Regions from separate parts of the Paenibacillus vortex V453 genome, predicted to be linked through region 2. Evidence: predicted binding sites of a transcription regulator. Region 2 holds the regulator's gene; the other holds the start of a gene.
The links. Region 2 encodes CtsR, which represses protease genes until heat stress. Its sites were predicted from a motif close to ATGGTCAATAAAGGTCAAACA; they were not measured.

Region 1: the regulator CtsR is predicted to act here: its motif matches at 9,735-9,755, upstream of clpP (ATP-dependent Clp endopeptidase proteolytic subunit ClpP).

Annotation. Positions count from the first base shown of each region.
Region 1 is NZ_ADHJ01000006.1:61,574-73,820, forward strand. It holds gene PVOR_RS02905 (amino acid ABC transporter ATP-binding protein) at 1-83, opposite strand, end outside; partial or broken gene PVOR_RS02910 (amino acid ABC transporter substrate-binding protein/permease) at 76-1,465, opposite strand; gene PVOR_RS02915 (SIMPL domain-containing protein) at 1,789-2,550, shown strand; gene PVOR_RS02920 (ABC transporter ATP-binding protein) at 2,972-3,943, shown strand; gene PVOR_RS02925 (ABC transporter permease) at 3,940-4,788, shown strand; partial or broken gene PVOR_RS02930 (ABC transporter permease) at 4,789-5,596, shown strand; gene PVOR_RS02935 (ABC transporter substrate-binding protein) at 5,655-6,707, shown strand; gene PVOR_RS02940 (PdaC/SigV domain-containing protein) at 7,320-8,393, shown strand; gene PVOR_RS31275 (hypothetical protein) at 8,480-8,707, shown strand; gene clpP (ATP-dependent Clp endopeptidase proteolytic subunit ClpP) at 9,063-9,659, opposite strand; tRNA gene PVOR_RS02950 (tRNA-Arg) at 9,820-9,894, opposite strand; gene PVOR_RS02955 (sugar-binding transcriptional regulator) at 10,265-11,308, shown strand; gene gap (type I glyceraldehyde-3-phosphate dehydrogenase) at 11,418-12,247, shown strand, end outside.
Region 2 is NZ_ADHJ01000054.1:55,199-67,445, forward strand. It holds gene ispD (2-C-methyl-D-erythritol 4-phosphate cytidylyltransferase) at 1-5, opposite strand, end outside; gene PVOR_RS28045 (PIN/TRAM domain-containing protein) at 80-1,168, opposite strand; gene PVOR_RS28050 (hypothetical protein) at 1,511-1,906, shown strand; gene pssA (CDP-diacylglycerol--serine O-phosphatidyltransferase) at 2,039-2,776, opposite strand; gene disA (DNA integrity scanning diadenylate cyclase DisA) at 2,827-3,903, opposite strand; gene radA (DNA repair protein RadA) at 3,917-5,284, opposite strand; gene PVOR_RS32715 (hypothetical protein) at 5,550-5,675, opposite strand; gene clpC (ATP-dependent protease ATP-binding subunit ClpC) at 5,782-8,238, opposite strand; gene PVOR_RS28075 (protein arginine kinase) at 8,348-9,412, opposite strand; gene PVOR_RS28080 (UvrB/UvrC motif-containing protein) at 9,451-9,975, opposite strand; gene PVOR_RS28085 (CtsR family transcriptional regulator) at 9,999-10,460, opposite strand; gene PVOR_RS28090 (GntR family transcriptional regulator) at 10,814-11,530, opposite strand; gene PVOR_RS28095 (sugar kinase) at 11,539-12,247, opposite strand, start outside.

The sequences.
Region 1 (12,247 bases), on a different contig from region 2:
TCCTGAACCTGCATGTCGATGCCCTTCAGTACCTCATTGGTACCAAAATTCTTCTTCAATCCTTCAACGCGAATCTTATCCATGACGTACCTTCCTTTCCAGACGATCCGAAATTTTGGTCAAAATCGTGATGACGATCAAGTACATGATCGCAACGACCAGCCAGATGTCAAACGATGCAAAAGTTCTTGCAATAATGATCTTCCCGGACTGGGTCAGCTCGACCAGGCCGATAACCGACAGGATGGATGTATCCTTGAGCGTGATCACCAATTGGTTGATAAAGGTCGGAATCATGATTTTGATTGCCTGCGGAATAATGATTTTCATCATAGCCTTGCGGTATGGCAAACCGTAGCGAACGGGCTGCTTCCATCTGCCCGCGGTCGATGGACTGGATGCCGCCGCGGATGATCTCCGTTACATAGGCTCCAGCATTAAGGCTTAGGGTTAGAACGGCTGCCACGATAGGCGACATGGTAAAACCGAATGCTTGAGGAATACCAAAGTAGATGAAGAAGGCAAGGACAAGCAAGGGGATTCCGCGGAAGATGTCCACGAATACGGTGGCAAGACCTCGAAGCCACTTATTACGTCCGACCTTCATGAAACCGAATATCAAGCCTAGGAAAAATGCAAAAAACAGGGACGCAAATGTCAGCAGCAGTGTATTGCCGAGGCCCTTCAACAAGGAAGGCAGCGACTCCACGATCAGTCCCCAGCGGCTTTGATCCACCGGTCCTACAGCGTTTTCGCCAATATATTTTTCCTTGATGCGATTATATTCTCCGTTTGCCTGCAGATTGACCAAGCCGGCGTTGAATTTCTCCAGCAGCTCCTGATTCTTCCCCTTGCTCACGGCAAATCCATAGGATGCACCGGGCTCCATATCCGTAACGATTTTTAGCCCGTTGTTCTGTTTAACGCCATAGGCCAATACCGGAAAGTCGTCAAAGCAGGCAACGGAATTGCCGGTTTTGACGTCGTCATACATTTGAGCCGAATCGTCAAAAGGCACAATGGTAAAACCGTATTTGGAGGATATGGATTCCGCGAAGCTGTATCCTTCCGTACCGGTTTTGACCGCGACCTTTTTCCCTTTTAAATCCTTATATCCCTTGATGGACTCCTGATCCTGACGAATAGCCATGACCACGCCCGAGTTAAAATAAGGATCCGAGAAGTCAAACTTCTGCTTTCGCTCATCCGTGATGCTCATGCCCGCGATAACGCCGTCTACCTGATTGGCTTCCAGCGCTTGAACCGCAGCATTGAAGCCGAGCGGCTTGATTTCGTATTTGAAGTTTTGATCTTTGGCGATAGCATCGAGCAGATCCATATCGATACCGACAAAATTGCCGCTGGCATCCTGGAATTCAAACGGAGCAAACGTAACGTCCGTTCCGATCTGATAGGTTTTGCCGGAGGCAGGCTCTGCCGCAGCGCTTGCCGTCCCATATGGCATGCCAACTGCCATAAGAAGCAGCAGTGACATGAACGCGTATAACACCCTGGATGATTTCATAGTGACCTCCTCTTTTTAAACACCGTCGTAAGTTAGTTACCCATTGTTGCTTCCTTGTTAACAGCTGCTTCCTGCTTCATTCGGTATCTTATTTTCCCAATGAACCAATCATGCCTAGAAATACCATCACATGGGTCCCGAAAAATAAATTGAGGAAAAATCGCTAAACCGTTCACATCGGATGCAACATTTACCAATCCCGCCACGTTAGAAGGGTAAGTCAAGCATGGCAGCGATGCCAATATTGAAGGAGGCTGACAATAATGAAAAGATGGGTCAAACAAGTGGGTTCCATTATGATTGCAGGCGCACTGTTGACAGGCAGTACGGCTTTGGCAGGATTGAGCGGGGCAACCGAGGTGCATGCGGCGGAGGCAGCACAGCAAAATCTTCTCACCGTACTCGGTAAAGGCGAAATCTCGGTGAAGCCAGATATCGTATATCTTTCCATCGGGGCTGAATCGTATGCGGAAACCGCAAAATCCGCACAGAAGAGCAACGCGCTGAAAATGGATAAAGTGACCAAGCTGTTGAAGGAAACATGGAAAATCGATGACAAGGATATTAAAACCGAACAATTCTACGTACAGCCCAACTATACGTATTCCGATGAGAATGGCCGTAAAGTGAAAAACTACACAGCGTACCATTCCCTGGAAGTTACCCTTCGCGATTTGAGCAAAGTTGGAGACCTGCTGGATGCATCCGCTGATGCGGGGGCGAACTCCATTGGCAACGCCCGTTTCTCTGTTGAGAACCGCGATGCATTCGAAGCGCAGGTGATTGATAAAGCCATGGCAAATGCAGACCTTAAGGCTCAAGCTATGGCGAAAGCCTCCAAGCGTCAACTGGGTGTCGTGCTTAACATTGTGGAAGGCTCCGTTGGCGTAAATAACATCTATGGCCTCGAAAAAATGGAGATGGCGGCTCAATCCAATGCAGCGGACGCAGGCGCCAGCACATCCGTGAAGCCGGGCGAGATCAAAATCTCGACACAGCTGTATGTTCAATATGAGCTGAAATAGTCAATGTCTTTTCACTAAGCGTGCAGAGAACCGTTCATCCGGGTCATTACCGGGTGAGCGGTTTTCTTTGATTTATCTGATGTATTCACTCTGAAAACTGAAATACCATAATACGGTGCCATATCCGTACCTTCCCCTGTCGAAATACACAGAAAAGTGTTGTGTATAGGGGGAAAACGAGGTATAGTGAATATGCGAAAAACTGAACTTTGTTCTAAAGCGTAAAGCCATACCCATGGATATGGCTTTTTTCTCTTAGTAGAGACTTCTAGAGCTTCCCCTAAGAAACGGATCCTGCCCACCTGAGCAAGATAGGCAGTATAACCGTTTCTTCTTAGTGGAGCACGTTTTTGTGCATACTAGCAAGTAGGATTGGTACACTGGTACACATGGAATAGGTCACATTTTGAAGAAGGGGTTGATGCATGTGATTGAACTTGTCCAGATCGAGAAGCATTTTCAGGGACAAGCGGTCGTGCATCCGCTGTCGCTCTCCATTAAAGAAGGGGAATTCCTGACTTTGCTGGGCCCCAGCGGCTGCGGCAAAACGACGATTCTCCGAATGATAGCAGGATTCGAACAGCCTACCGAAGGACAGGTATTGCTGGCGGGTCAGAATGTGACGGATGTGCCTGCGAACAAGCGGGATTTAAATCTTGTATTCCAACACTATGCTCTGTTTCCGCATATGACCGTAGAAGATAACATTGCTTTTGGATTAAAAATGAAAAAAATGCCGCGTCAGCTCATCAAGGAACGCGTGGACGAGGCCGTGACGATGACACAGCTAACCCCACTGCGGGAACGCTTCCCGCATCAGCTGTCCGGAGGACAACAGCAGCGGGTAGCTATCGCACGTGCCATCGCCAATAAACCGAAGGTGCTGCTGCTCGATGAACCGCTGGGTGCACTGGACCTGCAGCTGCGCAAAAACCTGCAATCCGAGCTGAAGCATTTGCAGCGGACGCTGGGCATTACGTTTGTATATGTAACGCACGATCAGGAGGAAGCCATGATGCTGTCCGACCGGATCGTGATTATGAATCATGGACGGGTAGAGCAAATCGGCACGCCGCGCGAGATCTACGCGAGGCCGCAAACGCTGTTTGCTGCCACTTTTGTTGGGGAGAATAATGTCTTCTCATCACCGGAAGGCCTCTTTGCCGTGCGGCCGGAGAAACTGGTTCCGCAGCGGGAGTCGGGTGCGAAGAAGAGCGGCGTGATTGAGGATGTGCAATACCTCGGCAGTGTGCATAAGCTGCTGGTCCAGCTTGACAATGAGCCGATGAAGGTAACGATTACCCTGGATATTTCGGATGATCGTCCTTGGGAGGTTGGTGAGCGGGTCGGGGTGAACTGGAGCACGAAGGATGAGGTGATCATCGGGCCATGAGGAAATCAAGGTTCCTGCTGACGCCGGTGCTGTTGTGGTTATCCCTGTTCCTGATCGTCCCGATGCTGATCGTGGCCGGCATCTCGTTTCTGTCGCGGGATTCGCTCGGTAATATCGTGTTTTCCTTCAGTCTGGAAGGATACAAGACCTTTTTTGATCCCTTATATTTAGGAATCTACTGGGATACCCTGGTACTGTCGCTGCTGACTACGGTGATCTGCTTGTTAGTCAGCTATCCTTTGGCCTATTATATAGCCAACGCTTCCCCGCGTATCCAGACATGGGGATTGATTCTGATCACCGTTCCGTTTTGGATCAACTTTCTGATTCGCACGTATGCCTGGGTTCTGCTTTTGCGAACGCAAGGCGTGGTGAACAGCCTGCTGTTATGGGTGGGGTGGATTGATGAGCCTATTCAGATGTTATATACGTATGGTGCCGTATTGCTTGGCATGGTGTATAACTTTATTCCCTTCATGGTGCTGCCGATTTATGTAGCGCTGGAGCAGATGGACAAGCGTCTCTTGGATGCGGCCAGCGATCTGGGTGCATCGAGGTGGAAGGCGTTTCGGCACATTACGCTGCCGCAGAGCAAATCCGGCATTATGACGGGTGCGGTTCTGGTGTATGTCTCGACCTCCGGGATGTTTGTAGTTACGGATATATTGGGAGGCGCGAAGTCCTCCATGATCAGTAATATTATTCAGTCACAGTTCCTGGGTGCAAGGAACTGGCCGTTTGGAGCGGCGTTGTCGGTGATTTTTGTCGCCACGTCCCTGGTGCTGATCCTGCTCTTTAACCGGGCCATGCAAGCCCGCCATCAACGTGTAGGGGAGGGGAGATAAGTGAAGAAGAAGAATCATCCGCTGCTCGGGATTCACTCTTACCTTATGATGGCTTTCATCTATGTACCCATCATTATGATCATTATCTATTCCTTCAACGATACGCGGCTGAGCGGAAACTGGGAAGGATTTACGTTGGATTGGTATGTATCGCTGTTCGAGAACCGGCATGTGATGGAAGCCCTGATGAACAGCTTGACGGTGGCCGTCATCTCTACGGTTGTATCCACCCTGCTGGGAACCGCAGCGGCACTCTCGCTCCGAAATATGGGCCGCAAAGGACGCAGCGGCATGAACGGGCTGTTATATCTGCCCGTCATTATCCCGGATATCATTATGGGGTTATCACTGCTCGTGTTGTTCAGCCAATTGAACATGCCGCTTGGCAAAACCACGGTAATTATTGCCCACATCACGTTCAGCCTGTCCTATGTCTACGTCGTGGTTACGGCCAGACTGTCCGGCATGGGCAAGCAGTTGGATGAGGCGGCTCAGGATTTGGGAGCCACGCCTTGGCAAACGTTCCGGCATGTAACGCTGCCGCAGATTGCACCGGGCATTATCTCCGGCGCTTTGATTGCTTTTACCCTGTCATTGGATGATTTCATGGTCAGTCTTTTTTGTCGCTGGTCCAAGCTCAACGACGCTGCCGATCTATATTTACGCACAGGTGAAACGAGGCATCTCGCCTGAGATCAACGCGCTGTGTACGCTGCTCATTCTGGTGAGCATTACGCTGATCCTGTTAGCCCAATACATTCTCAACCGCGGCAACGGTCAGAAGAAGCACAAAACATTGCCGATCTAAGCGATATGAACGCTTTTTTCGAATAGAATATGGAAGTGGAAAGAGAGGAGATATTGAATTGAACAAATCAAGATGGACCCGCCTGCTGATGGCAGGTATGGTTGCAGTATTGTCTGTAGGACTCCTGGCTGCTTGCGGCTCGGATAAGGAAACTCTTCATATTTACAGTTGGGCTGACAACTTCGACCCTGAGGTGCTGAAGGACTTCGAAGAGAAGTTTGACGTGAAGGTAACCTATGACAATTATGCAAACAACGAAGATCTGCTGGCTAAGATCAAAGCTGGCGGCAGTGGTTATGATCTCATTCAGCCGTCCGATTATATGGTGAAAACCATGATTGAATCGGAGCTGCTTGAGCCGCTTGAGATGAATAATATCCCGAACTTCGTCAATATTACGGATACGTTTAAAGATCCTTCTTATGACCCGGGCAATAAATATTCGATCGTTTACACGTCCGGTGTAACGGGAATTGCATATAACAAGAAGTACGTGATAGACGAGATCAAAAGCTGGGGAGATCTCTGGAACCCGGAATACAAGGGCAAAGTCCTGCTTCTGGATGACAACCGCGAGATGATTGGCATGGCACTTAAGAAGCAGGGGAAATCCAACAGCAGTAAGGATGAAGCGGAGATTATCGCTGCATCTGATGAGCTGAAGACGCTGCTGCCTAACGTGCTTGCATTTGATACGGATAATATCAAGCAGAAAATGATTCAGGAAGAAGGCTGGATTGCTACGGTTTGGTCCGGAGATGCGGCGTTTATCGCGGCGGAGAATCCGGATGTGGCATATGTCGTGCCTGAAGAAGGAGCGACCATCTTCTCGGACAACTACGCGATTCCTAAAGGTGCGAAGAATAAGGAGCTCGCCGAGAAATTCATTAACTTCATGCTGGAGCCTGAAGTCAGCGCCAAGAACTATGAATTTATCGGATACAGCAATCCGAACACCAAAGCGATGGAATTCCATAGCGAGGAATATCGCGCCAATACCATGATCAACCTGACGGAAGAGGAGCTGCGTCGTACCGAATGGCTCGACAATGTCGGCGATTCCCTGTCCATCTATGATCGTTTGTGGACCGAGCTGAAGAGCGGTCGATAAGAAATATGTATTTCTTCATATTAACTGTAATATAGAAAACCTGCCCCTCAAGGGGGCAGGTTTTTTTATGTTATAAAAATTGAATCTTAAGACCTATAAATAAGTGTAGAAGATCGCTTATACGAATTTTCCCATAACTTTCGGGGCCTTTTCATTGTTATATATAAAGAGTGGAAATACGCCATTTTGATATGGATTCTGAAGGGTTTAAACAAGTCGGGATAAAGACAGTATGAATTCTCTGGCTGCTTGCTGCTTTTAGCTATATATTTGCAGTGGTTGTGACTGGATGTTTTCCAGAAAAAGCCCCTTGCGCTTACTGTTGATAAACATTGAAGGAGCACTTGGGGGTATTGCTTATCATTCCATTGGTTTACGTTGTCCGGGTCCGTGAAATGTTCATGTTTACGGGCGCATGACATCATTGTTTTGTGTTCATTAGTATAACGAGGCCCATACTCAAAGATAAGCAAGAATATATAGGTCCTTTAGCATGGAGTCAAAATTGTCATTGACTTTGTTACCAATAGATTGAAAGCTTTCCTTATAATGAATGAGGGTAATAGAGTAACAACTAACGGAAACTTATTTTAACAAAGGTGGAATTCTAATATGAATCCTAAATTTCGTGTATGTGCATCCTTAATTGCAACTAGTGTCCTGCTTGGCAGTCTTGGTTTGAGTGGACAGGTGATCGATGCAAGCACCTCTAAGGCATCCGTTTCCGCCAGTCAAAAATCGTCGAAGAATGAAGTTGTATTGAAATGGAATGGCAAAACCTTATCACAGAAGGGCATCGTGCTGCATGGGGTAACCTATGTTCCGGCAACCGCTTTACGGGATGGTCTGGGAATGCCTCTTAAATATGATGCGAAGAATCGGACCTACACGCTGGGTAACGGATATAACAAGTTGAGCGCCGTCGTATATGATGCGAGTGAAATCGGTATTTTGGTGAACGGAGCTTATGCTGGTGAGCCAGGCGGACAGATTATCAACGGTCGTCTGTATATGCCGTTCAAAACGATCAGCGAATATATGGGAGTTCAGGGACAGTGGAATCCTTCCTTGAAAACACTCAGCATGACGCAGAAAAAGCAAAACGACATTCAAATCAAATCGACTGCGCTGAAAAAGAAAATTCAAGGCGTTGATGCCGTTGTGAATTATCCGGTTATCAGTGGCCTCGGTAATGCTGAGGTGCAGGCAGAGATCAACAAAGTGCTAAAAGAAAATGCATCCGGCGTCATCACGGGCGCTGAAGGAAATGTGGGCACACTCCCGCCATCGGGAACAGATTTTCCGTATGAATTCAGCGGTGATTATGTAGTTCATTACAATCAGGATGGCATCCTGAGCATTACGGCGTACGATTATTCGTACACGGGCGGTGCTCATGGCATGACCTTCCGCAAGAGCTTCACCTTCTCACTGAAGGACGGCAAGCAAATGAAGCTGGGCGATTTCATCAACATGCAGGGCAAGAACAAGCAGAAGATGAACAACCTTGTGCTGAGCAAGCTGAAGAAAGAGGGAGGTTATCTCGGCGGTTTTGAGGGAGTGCCTGCCGATGCCGACTTCTATGTGAAGGATAACGCGGCGGTACTGTACTTCCAGCTTTATGAGTACACGGCGTATGCCTATGGATTCCCTGAGTTTGAGTTCAAGCTGAAGGAATGGAAGTAAGACTCGATCAATCAGTTTGTATTAGCTGAAATCATTTTTAATACTATAGCTTGTTTAGATACATGATGTTGTCCTGATGTAACACTGTGTTGGAACTAGTTGCGAAAAATCCCTTGATAACGGGCGTGGAGCATTCTCCCGCTCCTTATGCTCAGGGGATTTTTATGTTTATCGAGAGGCTTGCCTCGATGTTGACTTATATGGCTTGTACATCGTGCGCACTGCTCTCTGTGCGTACGGTGCATGGTCCGGGGGTAAAATGCCATAAGCCGCCCTATGCGATATCGGATGCCACCCGTTTATGGAAGCAGTGAGTGAGGGGAGCGCATCATTGGCCTTACGCACCCAATTACCCAAGCAAGAAACCCTACATAGGTTTTCCTCTATCCCACTCCCCACAAGTTAAGGCAGGTCTTTTAGGAGGGGGATGGTCTTACCTTCTTTATGTTTTATTGAAAAGAGTCGTACCGAAGTGAGAGTATCCTCGGAGGAGCATCGCGTTCGCCTTTGAAATCGGGAAACCTCCTTATCTGTTCATTCATGTTTCCCGATTTCAACAGCGACCGGAGGGGATACTCTCACGATTTAGTACTCGAAGTTTTCAATGAATCCAGAGGATAAGAAAGGGCAGGCACCGGATAACGGCGCCTGCCCTTTGCTTGCATTCTTTTATAGTCCCTGCGGTGGTGTATTTTCCAGTACTTGATCGATAAGACCATATTCCTTGGCTTCATCAGCCGTCATGAAGTAGTCACGATCGGTATCCTTCTCAATGCGCTCCAGCGGTTGGCCGGTACGATCGGACAGGATGCGGTTCAGCTTGTCGCGCATCTTGAGGATGCGGCGAGCACGGATCTCGATATCCGTGGCCTGACCTTGTGCGCCGCCGAGCGGCTGGTGAATCATGATCTCGCTGTTAGGCAGACCATAACGTTTGCCTTTAGCGCCTGCATTCAGCAGGAATGCGCCCATGGAAGCAGCCATGCCGACACAGATCGTCGAAACGTCCGGCTTGATGAACTGCATCGTATCGAATATCGCCATACCTGCGGTAATGGAACCGCCTGGGCTGTTGATGTAAAGATGAATATCCTTCTCGGGATCCTCAGCCGACAAGAACAGCATTTGGGCAATGATGGAATTGGCGACCACGTCATTTACGTCGGAGCCGAGGAAGATAATGCGGTCTTTCAGCAATCTGGAATAGATGTCGTACGCCCGCTCACCGCGGTTGCTTTGTTCAACGACCATAGGTATAAAACTCACGTGGAAAACCTCCTCTTAAGTACCTCATATAAATACTGTTACCGTATTACCCACATGATAAACAATTTAAATCAAAAAGTCAAAGAAAGTCAAACTATTGGGTAAAAAAAAGAGCCGTCATGGGCACTTTAGGGTAAACAGTATATAGAAAAAGTGAAAATGGCGCGCCCGCGAGGAATCGAACCTCGATCTCAGGCTCCGGAGGCCTACGTCATATCCATTGGACCACGGGCGCATAATAAAAAGGTCTATCGACGTACATTCAAAGAAGACAGACCGCGTTTAGCGGTAGATTTTCTTGCGATATCAGGAAGCTGACTCTGCGATGTATATACTTTCTGATATCTAAAAAATTAGCAACGAAGTTGATTATACCGCATCTATTTCGAAAATACAATAGCGGACAAAACTTTGTTCCTACTATATAGACAAGCTTGCATTTGGCCATAATGTATAAGAATGGCTGGGGCAGAGAAATATACTTTCGGACACTTGCAACGGGCGTGATTATTGGTTAGAATAAAGGTGGGACTCAAAAAGTTTAACTGGGACATTTTACGGCCCGATAGAGGAGAGCCGAGACGAAGTTTGCAGGAGTGGAATGCATGCGTAACCTATTAGAAATACAAGAGCAACTTCTGCCGGATCTGATGAACACTCTTAAACGAAGGTATTCCATCCTTCATCAGATCAAGTTGTCCGGAATGGTTGGCCGAAGAACGCTGGCTTCATCACTCTCGATGACCGAGCGTGTCCTCAGGGCAGAGACTGATCTTCTGAAAGCGCAGGGGCTGATCGAGATTGAGACGCTTGGCATGCGAATCAGCAGTGCAGGATTATGCTTGGTTGAGGAACTTGAACCGGTCATGAATGAGTTGTTCGGACTGGTTGAGCTGGAGGAGAAGATCCGTCAGGCTTATGGGCTTCGTAAAGTGGTCATTATTCCCGGTGACAGTGAGTCATCTCCGGAAGTCAAACGTGAGCTTGGCCGGGCCGGCGCAAGGACGCTGCTCAGTTTTGTGGAGGATGGAGATACAATCGCCGTAACAGGCGGCTCTACACTCGCTGAAGTGGCGGAGCAGATGTCATCATTGCCTGGTGGCGGACCGCTCAGAAGCACGTGGTTTGTGCCTGCGCGCGGAGGCCTCGGAGAGAGCATGGAGATTCAAGCGAACACCATTGCTTCCAAGATGGCAAAGCGTGTTGGGGCTGAATACCGTTTGCTCCATGTGCCTGATCTGCTAAGCGAGGATGCTTATCAGTCTCTTGTTCAGGATCAGCATATCCAGGAGATTGTGGATGTAATTCGGCGCTGCCGGGTCATTATACACGGCATCGGCGACGCGATGGAGATGGCGAGACGACGCAAGCTGGATGAAGGCTCCATTCAGAACTTGCAGGCAGATGGCGCGATTGCTGAATCATTCGGCTATTATTTCAGCGAAGAAGGCGAAGTTGTGCATAAGATGCTTACCCTCGGACTTCGGCTTGAGGACATTATGCGAACAGAGACGATCATCGGCATTGCCGGCGGCCAAGGCAAGGGCAAAGCGATTCACGCCGTGCTGAAATTCGGACATGAGGACATCCTCGTGACGGATGAAGCGGCAGCGTTGGAGCTTGAGAAGGAAATCGATGCCGCCATTTGATTGAGTCCAGAAATTTAGAGCAGCACAGTTTTTATAAACCTTGTTGTCTTGATTGATCTTATGGTCAATCTTGAATATATAAATTTTACAAATATGGAGGGAACTACTCATGGTTAAAGTAGGTATTAACGGTTTTGGACGTATTGGACGTAACGTGTTCCGCGCTGCGCTGAACAACAGCGAAGTTGAAATCGTGGCAATCAACGATTTGACGGACGTGAAAACACTGGCACACCTTTTGAAATATGACACAACTCACGGCAGACTTGACGCACAAGTAGAAGCTAAAGAAGGCGCACTTGTGGTAAACGGCCGCGAAGTGAAAGTATTCGCTGAGCGTAACCCTGAAGCATTGCCTTGGGCTGAGTACGGCGTAGAAATCGTTGTAGAATCCACTGGTATTTTCACAGCGAAAGACAAAGCTTCCGCTCACTTGAAAGGCGGCGCTAAGAAAGTTATCATCTCCGCTCCGGCTACAGACGAGGATATCACCATCGTTATGGGCGTTAACGAAGATAAATACGATGCTGCTAACCACACCATCATCTCTAACGCTTCTTGTACAACGAACTGCTTGGCTCCTTTCGCTAAGGTTCTTGACGAGAAATTCGGTATCGTGAAAGGTATGATGAATACTATTCACTCTTACACGAATGACCAGCAAGTGCTTGATCTGCCGCACAAAGACCTGCGTCGTGCTCGTGCAGCTGCTGAGAACATCATTCCATCCACAACAGGTGCTGCTAAAGCGGTTGGTCTCGTACTGCCACACCTGAAAGGCAAGCTGAACGGCATGTCGATGCGTGTACCTACGAAGAACGTTTCTGTAACTGACCTCGTAGTAGAACTGTCCCAAAACGTTACGCTTGAAGATGTGAATGGTGCGCTGAAAGAAGCTTCTGAAGGCCCACTGAAAGGCATCTTGAACTACTCCGATGA
Region 2 (12,247 bases):
AACATGCACAAAACTCCTGTCTTCACCCTTCACGTCAGACTGACGGAGAACGGATATGTATATCCCCATCATACCCCGTTTACTGGGCTTTTTCCAACAGTTTCGGTTTAGCGAAGATCATCCGGCCCGCTGAGGTTTGCAGTACACTGGTGACAAGCACTTCCATCATTGTGCCGATATACTCACGTCCGCCTTCCACAACGATCATCGTGCCATCATCCAAATAAGCAACGCCTTGACCATGCTCCTTGCCGTCCTTGATAATCTGGACCAGAATTTCCTCCCCGGGCAGAACCACCGGCTTGACTGCATTGGCCAAATCATTTATGTTCAGCACCGACACGCCCTGCAGCTCACAAACCTTATTCAAGTTGAAATCATTCGTGACTACTTTGCCCTGAAGCACCTTGGCGAGCTTAACCAGCTTGCTGTCGACTTCGGATATCTCCTCAAAGTCGCCTTCATAAATGAGCACCTTTACATCCAGCTCTTTCTGGATTTTGTTCAAAATATCAAGTCCACGCCGGCCGCGGTTGCGTTTAAGAAGGTCCGAGGAATCCGCAATATGCTGAAGCTCCTCCAGAACAAACTCAGGAATCACAATGGTCCCTTCGATAAATCCGGTTTTGCATATATCTGCGATTCTCCCGTCGATGATGACACTTGTATCCAATATCTTGTGCTCCTCAACGCGTCTTCCTTCCGGCTCAGGGGCTTGGCTCCACTTGCCCGACATCCATAAGGAAGCCAGTTCATCCTTCTTCTCCAGTCCAATCCGCAGTCCGATGTACCCGCCGAGCAGTGTAATCCCGACCTGCAGCAGCTGCCCAGCTTCTCCTAGCAGGGACAACCCGGGTGAGAGCAATAGGGACAACAGTAAGCCGCCCAGCAATCCAGCCGTTCCAGCGGCCAGTTCATTCATCGGAATCCGGGAGAACGAGGAGATCAGGCTGTGCAGCCATCTCGATACCCGATCAGCCGAAAGAACACCGATCATGCCAAACAATAATCCACCAAGCACCGCGAAGGCTCCGCTTCCCGCTGCCAGTATTCCTTGTCCAAAAATAGGCGAGAGCCCTGGAAAAGACCGTTCCATTGTATGATATAACGTATACCCGCCCCACGCACCGCATAATACCGTAAATGCTAAAATAGCTTTTTTTAACATGAGCTTCCGCACACCTCCTTTTTATACCTGAATATCGTTGCTTCTATTTTCCAGTATGGTCCAATTTATAAAGTCGTAATCGTGCCAGGTCATCTTTTTTTAAGAAAAACTTCCGCTGTATGCGATCTAACTTCCCTGAAAGTGCCTCGTTTAATATTTTTATTGATGGAGTTTTCACCTCACCTGTTGTACGGTCCAGCCTACCCCCGTCAGGCTTTGATGTATGCTAACACCAACCTCACAATTGGAATTGACTGCCTTCGGGCACCTGAAATTGGTTGAAATCGGCTGAAGTAGTGGAATATAATGAACTCAATTCATAATATCGAGGTGGATGTATAAATGAGTGCTCCCAGTCTACAGGCTTTTCAGGATCAAGTTTCCGAATTGTTGCTCCGTCACCGCAGTCTCTTGGATGTTCTGTCTAAAAATGGTCAAAGCAATGCTTCTGTCAACCGTGCCGTCACCAAAGCCATCACAGAGTGCGGATGCATCGAGCTTCATGCCACGAAGCAAAGCTTCGATATCGGCTCTGATCTCGAATCGGCCCGGGAATTGGCAGGCACCCACGTCGAAGGTCATCTGTGCGAGAACTGCCGTGAAGCGGTGAGCTCCGAGCTTGGCCGCAACATATTTTATATGTCTGCCCTTGCGAATCTTCTGGACATCCAGCTGGATGAGGTTGTTGTTAAGGAGTCTCAGAAATGTTCCACATTGGGTCTGTTTAACCTGTCGTAAAGCCGTTGGCATTCCAAACGGTTATGGCGGCAAGGTCATACATGGATACAAAAAAAGCATTTATCTCGCTGCCTAAGCAGGGAAATAAATGCTTTTTATTTTGGGTTTATGTCAGCCCGTGAGTTATGCTGCTTATCGGTCAGAGGACTGATAAGCCTCATCCGATTTGTGGTCATCCTTCTTGCGTCGTCGGTTTTTGCGAGTCAATCTGCGGAAATTCTGCTGCAAACCATACCCTGCATATAGTACCAAGGGTACGAATATGAGCATGGAGGTTTGTTCCGGAAAGAACACGGCAACCATGACTGCACCTACGATAACAAAGGGTGTAAATTTAATTGCTGTTTTCGGAATGCCAATCTTCTTGAAGTTCGGGTACTTGACTGCGCTAACCATGAGATAGGAAAGAAGTAAAATGGCAAATATCATATAAGGAGCTGTAATCTCTTCATGGAATAAAGCCAGTGTTGCAAGCACGCCTCCCGCTGCGGGGATTGGCAGGCCGATAAAATATCCCGGTATTCCTGGACGAACGTTGAACCGTGCAAGCCGTAATGCGCCGCACATCGGAAATATCGCGGTTACTGTCCAAGCCAGAGCTGTATTGATATCCGTAAACGCTACGGTATACATGATAAGTGCTGGAGCTACGCCAAAGGAAATTACATCTGATAATGAGTCAAGTTCTTTACCGAATTCACTCTGGGCATTCAATGCTCGAGCTACCCGACCGTCCAGTCCGTCAAGGAGCATGGCAATGATAATCATAATGGCGGCCATACTCGTTCGACCTTCTGTCGCCAAGATGATACCAATCATTCCGAGAAACAGATTACCTAAAGTAAACATGTTCGGAATTGATTTCGTCATTTTTATATTCACCTCGTTAATTGTACGTTCGAACATCGATTGTAGGGCTTTTAGATTTGTCTGTCAATGAATACTTGTTCCTGCAATCTTTTCAAGCCCTCTTTTATGGTGCGTGCACGTACTTCACCAATCCCGTCCACTTCATCAAGCTCGTGAATCGATGCCGACATAATGCTGGATAAGTCATGGAACTGATCCACCAAATTGCGAATGATCACGTTCGGAAGGCGTGGGATTTTGTTCAAAATGCGGTAACCGCGCGGCAGGATCTCTTCTTCGGAAGCAGCGGCAGAAGCCGGGTATCCCAAAAGCCTCACAATATGGTGAATGTCCAGCAGCTCCTCATCCGTCGAACGCTTGAGCGCCAGTATGATCTCGCGGATTTTCTCCTCGCTGTACTCCCGGGCGTAGTCTGCATATAGCAGCCAAGCCTCTTCCTCCATATTGCTCACAAGCTCATCCATCTGCATGCTAATCAAACGCCCTTCGTTGCCGAGCTCGTTAATATAACGCTTGATTTCCTTCTTGATGCGAAGCACCATCTCCACGCGCTGGATGACATTAACAACTTCCGGAATGGTCACCAGCTCTTCAAATTCGGAGGCAGAGAGGTTCGTGAGCGATTGATTAAGCACCACTCTGTATCGCTCCAATGTCTGTATCGCTTGATTGGCTTTGGTTAATATTACGCCGATTTCCTTCAGCGCATACCTCAAAGATCCTTGGTACAGCGTAATAATGTTACGGCGCTGGGAAATGGACACCACCAGCTTACCCGTCTGTTTCGCTACCCGCTCTGCCGTTCTGTGCCGTATCCCTGTCTCGATGGAAGAGATCGAGGAATCAGGGATCAGCTGGGTATTGGCATACAAAATCCGTTTCAGGTCTTCGCTTAAGATGATGGCGCCATCCATCTTGGCCAGCTCGTATAAATAGTTTGGCGAAAAATCGCAGTTTATGGAGAAGCCGCCGTCGACAACTTCCATTACTTCCGGGCTGTAACCCACAACGATCAGGGCGCCCGTCTTTGCCCGAAGCACGTTCTCCAGCCCGTCGCGAAACGGCGTTCCCGGTGCTACCAGCTTCAGCAAATCATTCATTTTGTCCAGTTGGCTCGTTTCTTTCACCTTCGTATGCCCCCTAATCTAACGCAACCGCTAATGCATCTGCAACAGTGTTTACTCCTATGATTTGTATTCCTTTGGGATGCTTCCATCCCTTCAAACTTTTCTCAGGCATGAGTACGCGCTTGAAACCCAGCTTCTCCGCTTCTCTTACCCTTTGTTCTGCTCTTGAAACGGCACGAACTTCGCCGGTCAGGCCAACCTCGCCAAAAATGACATCATACGGCTTGGTCGGAATATCACGGAAGCTGGATGCAATGCTGACCGCTATTGCCAAGTCCACCGCAGGTTCATCGAGCTTAACGCCACCGGCGACATTCAGGTAGGCATCCTGTGTTTGCAGGAACATGCCCATCCTTTTTTCAAGCACAGCAATGATTAAATTCATTCGGTGATGATCCACACCGGTGCCCATTCGACGTGGTGATGGAAAATGGGTCGTAGAAATGAGTGCCTGCAGTTCGACAAGAACCGGGCGGGTTCCCTCCATGCTTGCAACAACTGTCGAACCGGCTACGCCTAATGGTCGTTCAGATAAAAATAGTTCCGATGGATTGCCGACTTCGCGCAGCCCATCCTCACCCATCTCAAATATGCCAATTTCATTCGTCGAACCGAAACGATTCTTCACCGCACGAAGCAAACGGTAAGTATGGTGACGCTCTCCTTCAAAATAAAGCACACAGTCCACCATGTGCTCCAGCATCCTAGGACCTGCAATGGCGCCTTCCTTGGTCACATGACCAACAAGAACCGTAGCGATGCCCTTCACCTTAGCCAGCCGCATAAAGCGGGCGGTGCACTCCCGAACTTGGGAGACGCTGCCCGGCGCGCTTGTTACCTCCGGCAAATACACGGTTTGAATGGAATCGATGACAACAAAACCGGGCTGTACGCTCTCAATGGCCTCCTCAATCGATTCCAGATTGGTTTCGCAGAGGACAAACAGCTCTGGAGACAATGCGCCGAGCCGGTCAGCGCGAAGCTTCGTCTGACGTACCGATTCTTCACCGGAAATATACAGAACGCGGACGCCGTTCTGAGCCAATCGGTTGGAGGCTTGCAGAAGCAGCGTGGATTTGCCGATGCCGGGATCGCCGCCAACCAACACGAGCGAGCCCGGGACAAGCCCGCCGCCCAGCACACGGTTCAATTCCGCAATGCCCGTCTGGATTCTGGGTTCTTTGCCGCTTTCTATATTTATGATCGAAAGGGGTTTTTCTTTACTATGAAAAAGAGGGGAATTCATCCCCTGCGTCTTGATTACCGTCTCGGTCTCTTCTACCATGGAATTCCATGATTGGCAGCCCGGACATTTTCCGAACCATTTGGGCGCTTCATAGCCGCATTCGGTACAGAAAAATTTCGTCTTAGTTTTTGCCATGTGAGTCTCCTTTATGTCGCACATCTTTTGTCGGATTCCGTAAAACCCTGCAAAATCAGGCATTACTCAAAGTTTACCATTTCTTATAATTCAACGTAAAGGCTAATCAGAAACTTTACGCGGCTTGAGATGGATTTGTTTCAAATTTGAAGGGTTGAAGGAAAATCAGCGTTATTTTTTGCTGCAATTTAATAACAAACATAAGTACATGTAAACCATACATGTCCTCTTCGCTGCCGGATCGTTCTTACGATCGCTGTCGCTTCTACAGAACGATTCCGTTCTCTACGCTGGGTTGATACACGAGGCCAGCTTCCTTCGCGATATGTCTTATTGCCGCCGATATAAAACAACCCCAGTCCATTGCATTCGATGACTTCCAGGCATTCATGTATCTTCCCCTGTATAAACCTCTCGCTTATAATTCTCTCATCTTCCATTAACATTAAAAACAAAATCCCCGCTGGATTTAATCCAACGGGGGTTGAAGTTAACACTTATTCGGTTTCGGCTGATGCGGCCGTAACGCTCTCGTTCTTGTTCACAACCAGTTCGCCGTTCGCCTCATCAATGATGAGCGAATCACCTTTGGTAATGTTGCCTCTCAGCAGCTCTTCGGAGAGACGATCCTCGATATGCTTCTGGATAGCCCGGCGTAATGGACGGGCACCGAAGGCAGGATCGTAGCCTTCCTTCGCAATGAAGGTCTTCGCTTTGTCTGTAAGCTCGAATTGAACCTCGAACTCAAGCAGACGCTTGCGCAGCTCATCGGACATCAATGTCACGATTTCGGCAATGTGTTTCTCTTCCAGAGAGTGGAACACAATGATCTCATCGATCCGGTTCAGGAATTCTGGACGGAAGCTCTTCTTGAGCTCATCCATCACTTTGCCCTTCATGTTGTTATAATCGCGGCCTGAATCACTCACAGCGGTAAAGCCCAGCGTCGAGTTCTTCTTAATCGCTTCTGCACCCACGTTGGACGTCAGGATGATCAGCGTGTTCCGGAAGTCCACCACACGGCCTTTCGAATCAGTCAGACGACCATCTTCCAGTACCTGAAGCAGAATGTTAAATACCTCAGGATGCGCCTTCTCGATTTCGTCGAGAAGAACAACGGAATACGGCTTGCGGCGAACCTTCTCGGTCAACTGGCCGCCCTCTTCATAGCCGACATATCCCGGAGGCGCCCCGACGAGACGTGACGTGGAGTGTTTCTCCATATACTCGGACATATCGATCCGCACGACCGCATTCTCATCACCGAACATCGCTTCTGCAAGCGCGCGTGCCAGCTCGGTTTTACCTACCCCGGTAGGACCGAGGAAGATGAAGGAGCCCATTGGGCGCTTCGGATCTTTCAGTCCTGCACGTGCCCGGCGAACCGCACGGCTGACTGCTTTTACAGCTTCCTCTTGGCCGATGACACGGCTGTGCAGGATTTCTTCCAGATTCAGAAGACGCTCGGTCTCTTCTTCCTTCAGTTTATTCACAGGAATACCGGTCCAGTTGGCCACCACATCGGCGATATCCTCTGGAGTCACTTCGGAATCGGTACGGCCTTGCTTCTCTTTCCATTGGTTCTTCGTGATTTCGAGTTCTTCACGCAGCTTTTGCTCCGTATCGCGCAGTGCGGCTGCTTTCTCGAATTCCTGGCTTTGGACTGCTGCGTCCTTCTCTTTGCGGATATCCTCCAGATGTGCTTCCTGATCCTTCAGATTTGGCGGTATAGTATACGTATGAAGGCGAACTTTCGAACCGGCCTCATCGATCAGATCAATTGCTTTATCCGGCAGGAAACGGTCGGTGATATAGCGGTCGGACAATTTCACTGCCTGCTCTATCGCTTCATCCGTAATCTTCACACGGTGATGCGCTTCGTAACGGTCACGCAGTCCATACAGAATCTGAATGGCTTCCTCAGGCGATGGTTGGTCAACCGTAATCGGCTGGAACCGGCGCTCAAGGGCAGCATCTTTTTCAATATATTTACGGTATTCGTCCAGTGTGGTTGCCCCGATGCACTGAAGCTCACCGCGTGCCAATGAAGGCTTAAGGATGTTGGAAGCGTCAATCGCTCCTTCTGCTCCGCCTGCACCAATCAGGGTATGCAGCTCATCAATGAACAGAACGATGTTGCCGGCTTGGCGAATCTCATCCATGATTTTCTTCAGACGATCCTCAAACTCGCCGCGGTATTTCGTACCCGCTACAACAGAACCCATATCGAGCGTCATAACGCGCTTATCGCGCAGCGTCTCCGGAATCTCATTGTTAATGATGCGCTGTGCTAAACCTTCGGCAATGGCTGTTTTACCTACTCCAGGCTCACCAATCAATACGGGGTTGTTCTTCGTACGACGGCTCAGCACCTGGATGACGCGCTCAATTTCCTTGCTGCGGCCAATGACCGGATCGAGGTTGCCTTCTTTGGCAATGGCGGTCAGGTCACGAGCAAGACTGTCCAGCGTAGGCGTGCTCACGTTTTGCGGCGTACCGTGATGGCTGGATACCGCCTCGCTGCTGCCAAGAAGCTGCAGAACCTGCTGACGGGCTTTGTTCAGGCTGATGCCCAGGTTGTTCAGCACGCGTGCTGCAACCCCTTCACCCTCACGAATCAGTCCCAGTAAAATGTGCTCCGTACCCACATACGTGTGACCGAGCTTTCGGGCTTCGTCCATGGAGAGCTCAATTACTTTTTTCGCTCTAGGCGTATAAGCAATGTTAGTTGGCTGCTCCTGTCCGCGTCCGATTAAAGTCTCCACTTCGTCCTGGATTTTCTCCAGACCCAGTCCAAGTCCGATCAGCGCTTTGGCTGCAATGCCGTCTCCTTCACGAATAAGTCCAAGCAGGATATGTTCTGTACCGATATTGTTGTGACCCAGACGTACCGCTTCTTCCTGAGCCAATGCAAGCACCTTTTGTGCACGTTCCGTAAATCTGCCAAACATCATAGTATTGCACCTCCACGTTTCAATTAATATATTTAACCTCGCGGATTTCGGTGTATCGCCAGTTATTGCGACGTTTCCGTTCATCCATTAGTAAAACGAGAATCAATCCTTAATGGTTACCTAATGTTTCTCTGATGAGTTTAGCCCTATACATATCTCGTTCGGAAGGATGCATGCCCTCTCCAAAGGTTTTTTGCAGAAAACCCGGCTGTGTCTTCACATTCAGCTCATTCATTACCGGAATTTCCGGACCTTCCAGGAGGCCGAGATCCACCCCAAGTCGAACGTCGGACAAGCGTTGGGCTGCTTCCTTGGAATCCATTACTGCCGCGTAGGACAGTATGCCGTAAGAACGCATCACCCGGTCCGTAATACGGAGCTTGGAGTCACCCAAGAGCCGTGCTCTGGCATTCTTCTCATGCTCGATGATCTGCAAGGCGACGCTGTGAAGATTCTCGATGATCTCCGCCTCGGTTTGACCGAGCGTTATCTGATTCGAGATTTGAAACAGGTTGCCTAATGCTTCGCTGCCTTCACCATAAATTCCTCTTACGGTCAGACCCACCTGCGATACAGCCGAAAGAATTCGATTGATCTGCTGCGTCATAACGAGAGCCGGCAGATGCATCATGACAGAGGCCCGGAGACCGGTACCGACATTCGTCGGACAGCTTGTGAGATACCCCCGTTTGTCATCAAACGCATAATCGATTTCGGATTCAAAAACATCATCCAGCGCAGTGGCACGTTCCCATGCCTCCCGAACCTGAAATCCGGGATATAAGCACTGTATGCGTAGATGATCCTCTTCATTGATCATAATGCTGACGGACTCATCTTCGGTAAGGATGACTGCACCATTCCGGGATTCATTCGCCAGATTGGGACTGATCAGATGCTTCTCAACGAGAACCTTCTTATCCAGCTCATCAATCTCACTTAATTTAATTACATGCAAATCCCCAAAATCCTGCAAATCTTCCTTATCATTTAACACACGGGTCAGGCGCTCTAGCACTTCTCCTGACTGCTGATCCGTTGCCAGCAGCGGGAAAGGAAGATGCTGCAGATTGCGCGCCACCCTGACACGGGTGCTGATGACAATGTCGGAATCCTGACCGGTTCCGCGCATCCACTCGCTGAGCGCCGTATCGGTAAACCGGAGATTAGACATCACGCATTCCTCCTACTAAAGTGCATACTCATTAAATCTTATCCCTGAGCGATATTCTTCTCCAGCTCACGGATCTGGTCCCGGATCTCGGCGGCGGTTTCGAACTCCTCCTGCACAATCCGGAATTGAAGTTCTTTCTTAAGCTCGTCGATTTGGCGTTTGATCTGAATACGACCCCCTGTGCGCTTCGGCACCTTGCCAACATGGGATGTACCGCCATGAACTCGCTTGAACAACGGATCCAATCGATCCGAGAAATATTTATAACACGAGCTGCAGCCGAATCGGCCAAGCTTGCTGAACTGCGAATACGTCATACCGCATTCTTCACATTGCAGCGTCTGAGCCATTTTGGCACCGGGAGTCTGGCCCTTGCCTGAAGGATCCAGATCCAGGAGACCCGACAGCAAACTGTGTATAGAAAAACCATTCGACGTACCGGGGATCAATTCCCCTTTTTCGCGGGCACAAGTTTCGCAAAAATGAAACTCTGTTTTTTCCCCGTTCACAATTTTGGTGAAATGAAGTGTCGCTGGCCGTTTACCGCATTCTTGGCATACCATATCCAATGCCTCCTTACACAGACTCACTTACCTAATAAAGAAATAAGCATCGCCTTCATAATCCTTGCACGCAGCTCATCCCGATAAGGAAGCTTCACATTCAGGCATTCCCTTGAAATGGCGGCCCGCATCAGACTGGCCTCCCGCCTCGTCAAAAACCGGGATTCCTCCAGCTGATAGATCAGCCCTTCCGCTACCGTCTGATCAATCATGCTGCCGATTGTATGATGAAGATGCTGCTGGAGTGCAGTATGCTGAGGAAGCTCAATTCGCTGGATGCGTATGTAACCGCCTCCGCCGCGCTTGCTTTCCACGAGAAAGCCCTTCTCCAAGGTAAACCGTGTACTGATGACGTAATTAATCTGGGAAGGAACGCAAGAAAATTGCTCTGCCAGATCGTTACGCTGAATTTCAACGGTGCCTTCCGGACTTTCCTGCAGTATGCTCTTCAGGTATTGTTCGATAATATCAGAGATATTACGCATGGTCTGTTCATCCTCCACTGTTTGAAACGTTAAGACGGATAGTGATCTTACACGTCCGCACAGAGCCTTGCTTATACTTGGTTTAACCATAATCAAAATCAGCGAACCCTCTCGTTGACTTTGACTTTCTTTGACTTTAATCTCATTATAGCACATTTTTTCATTTTGCCAAGAGGGTCTTAGCGAATTCATCCTGCAGTCCATTTATTCTTATTGTACCCACTAATTCGAACCCTTATAGCCTTTTTCTGAAGATCCATTCAATATGGCGGCAAAAAAAAGAAGCAGCCTCCATTTCCGATAAATACCGGTTTAAGGGCCACTTCTTCATCACCATCTATAAATTCACGCCATCAAACATCATAACTAATCAAATAATGCTGTAATTCCGTATTATAATAACCGATGCTGTATTCAATCATGCTGCCCGCTCCGTCGTACGAGGATCTCAACCGCTTGAGCAGCGGTGCGCCTGCACTTACTTCAAGCAGTGGTGCAATCTCATCATCGGCTACGGTCGCCAGAAAGCGATCCCGGAAATTCTCCAACGTAATTTGACTCTCCTCGATACGGTCATACAGGGATAGCAGTTCGTTGGAATCGAACTCCTCTCCCATATCCACTTGGGCTGACACATAATGTGTATAGTAAATATAAGGGTTCCCGTCGAGCAAATACAACCGTTCAATAAGCAGGCACCGTTCGCCGAATTTCAAGTATAATTCACTATCCGGCTCGTTATGCACCCATTCCGTCTTCAGGTGGCGCTTCCGAATCTGGTGTCCTTCTTCAACCAAAATCTCCGTAAACAGCTTGCCCTTGGAAAGTTTGGAAAAGGAGGTGTTCCGGGTCACAATCGTTCCCACTCCGCTCCGTTTCTCTACATATCCCTCCTGATACAACTCCTGGATGGCATTACGAACTGTCATTTTGCTGACATTGAATTCCTGCTCCAGCTGCGGCTCGGAAGGAATATGGGCACCAAGTGGGTAAACCCCATGCAGAATCCGATCTTTAATGATCTTCTTGATTTGCAGATATAATGGACCGTTCTTCCGCGTGATCGACATACTTCCTCCTACCTTTCCACATCAGACATATGCTGACTCATCGCCTGAAGGACTTCGCGTTCATTCGCCGTCGGCGTATCTCCCGTTACGGTATGGGCAAGCATCGCGGCTGCGGCGGCAAAATCAACCGTCCGTCCCGGTTCATATCCCTCTGAAATTCCGTGAAGCACACCACTGGCATAGGCGTCGCCTGCTCCGATACGGTCATGAACGGAGAACGTCAATGTTTGGGAAAAATAAAAGACTCCGTCCGTGTATAGATATCCTCGCAGGGAATGGGTATTATCCCCGTTGATCTTGCGGTGGGTCCCCGACGCAACCGTAATATTATACTTCGCGGCTACCTGTGGAATCAACTCCTGCAGCTGCTCGTTCCGGTCTTCACGCGTCGTCTCCATGCCGAGAATATAGAGAGCGTCTTTCTCGTTCATAAAAACAATGTCCGCCAATGACAGCATTTCCTCATAATGCGGCTTGGCAAAGTCGTAGCGGTCCGCACCCCATAAAGAGGGACGATAGTTGCAATCGAACACAACCGTACCGCCTCTTGCCTTAACTTCCTTGGCCAACGTCTTCATCTGCCCCCGCACCGTGTCGTTCATCGAGAGGGTAATGCCGCAAAAGTGTATCATATCCACGCTTTCGGCAATCGCCCCGAAATCGTACATCTCATCCGCTGCCGTATTAAAACTGCTGCCCAGCCGATCCGTGTACGTG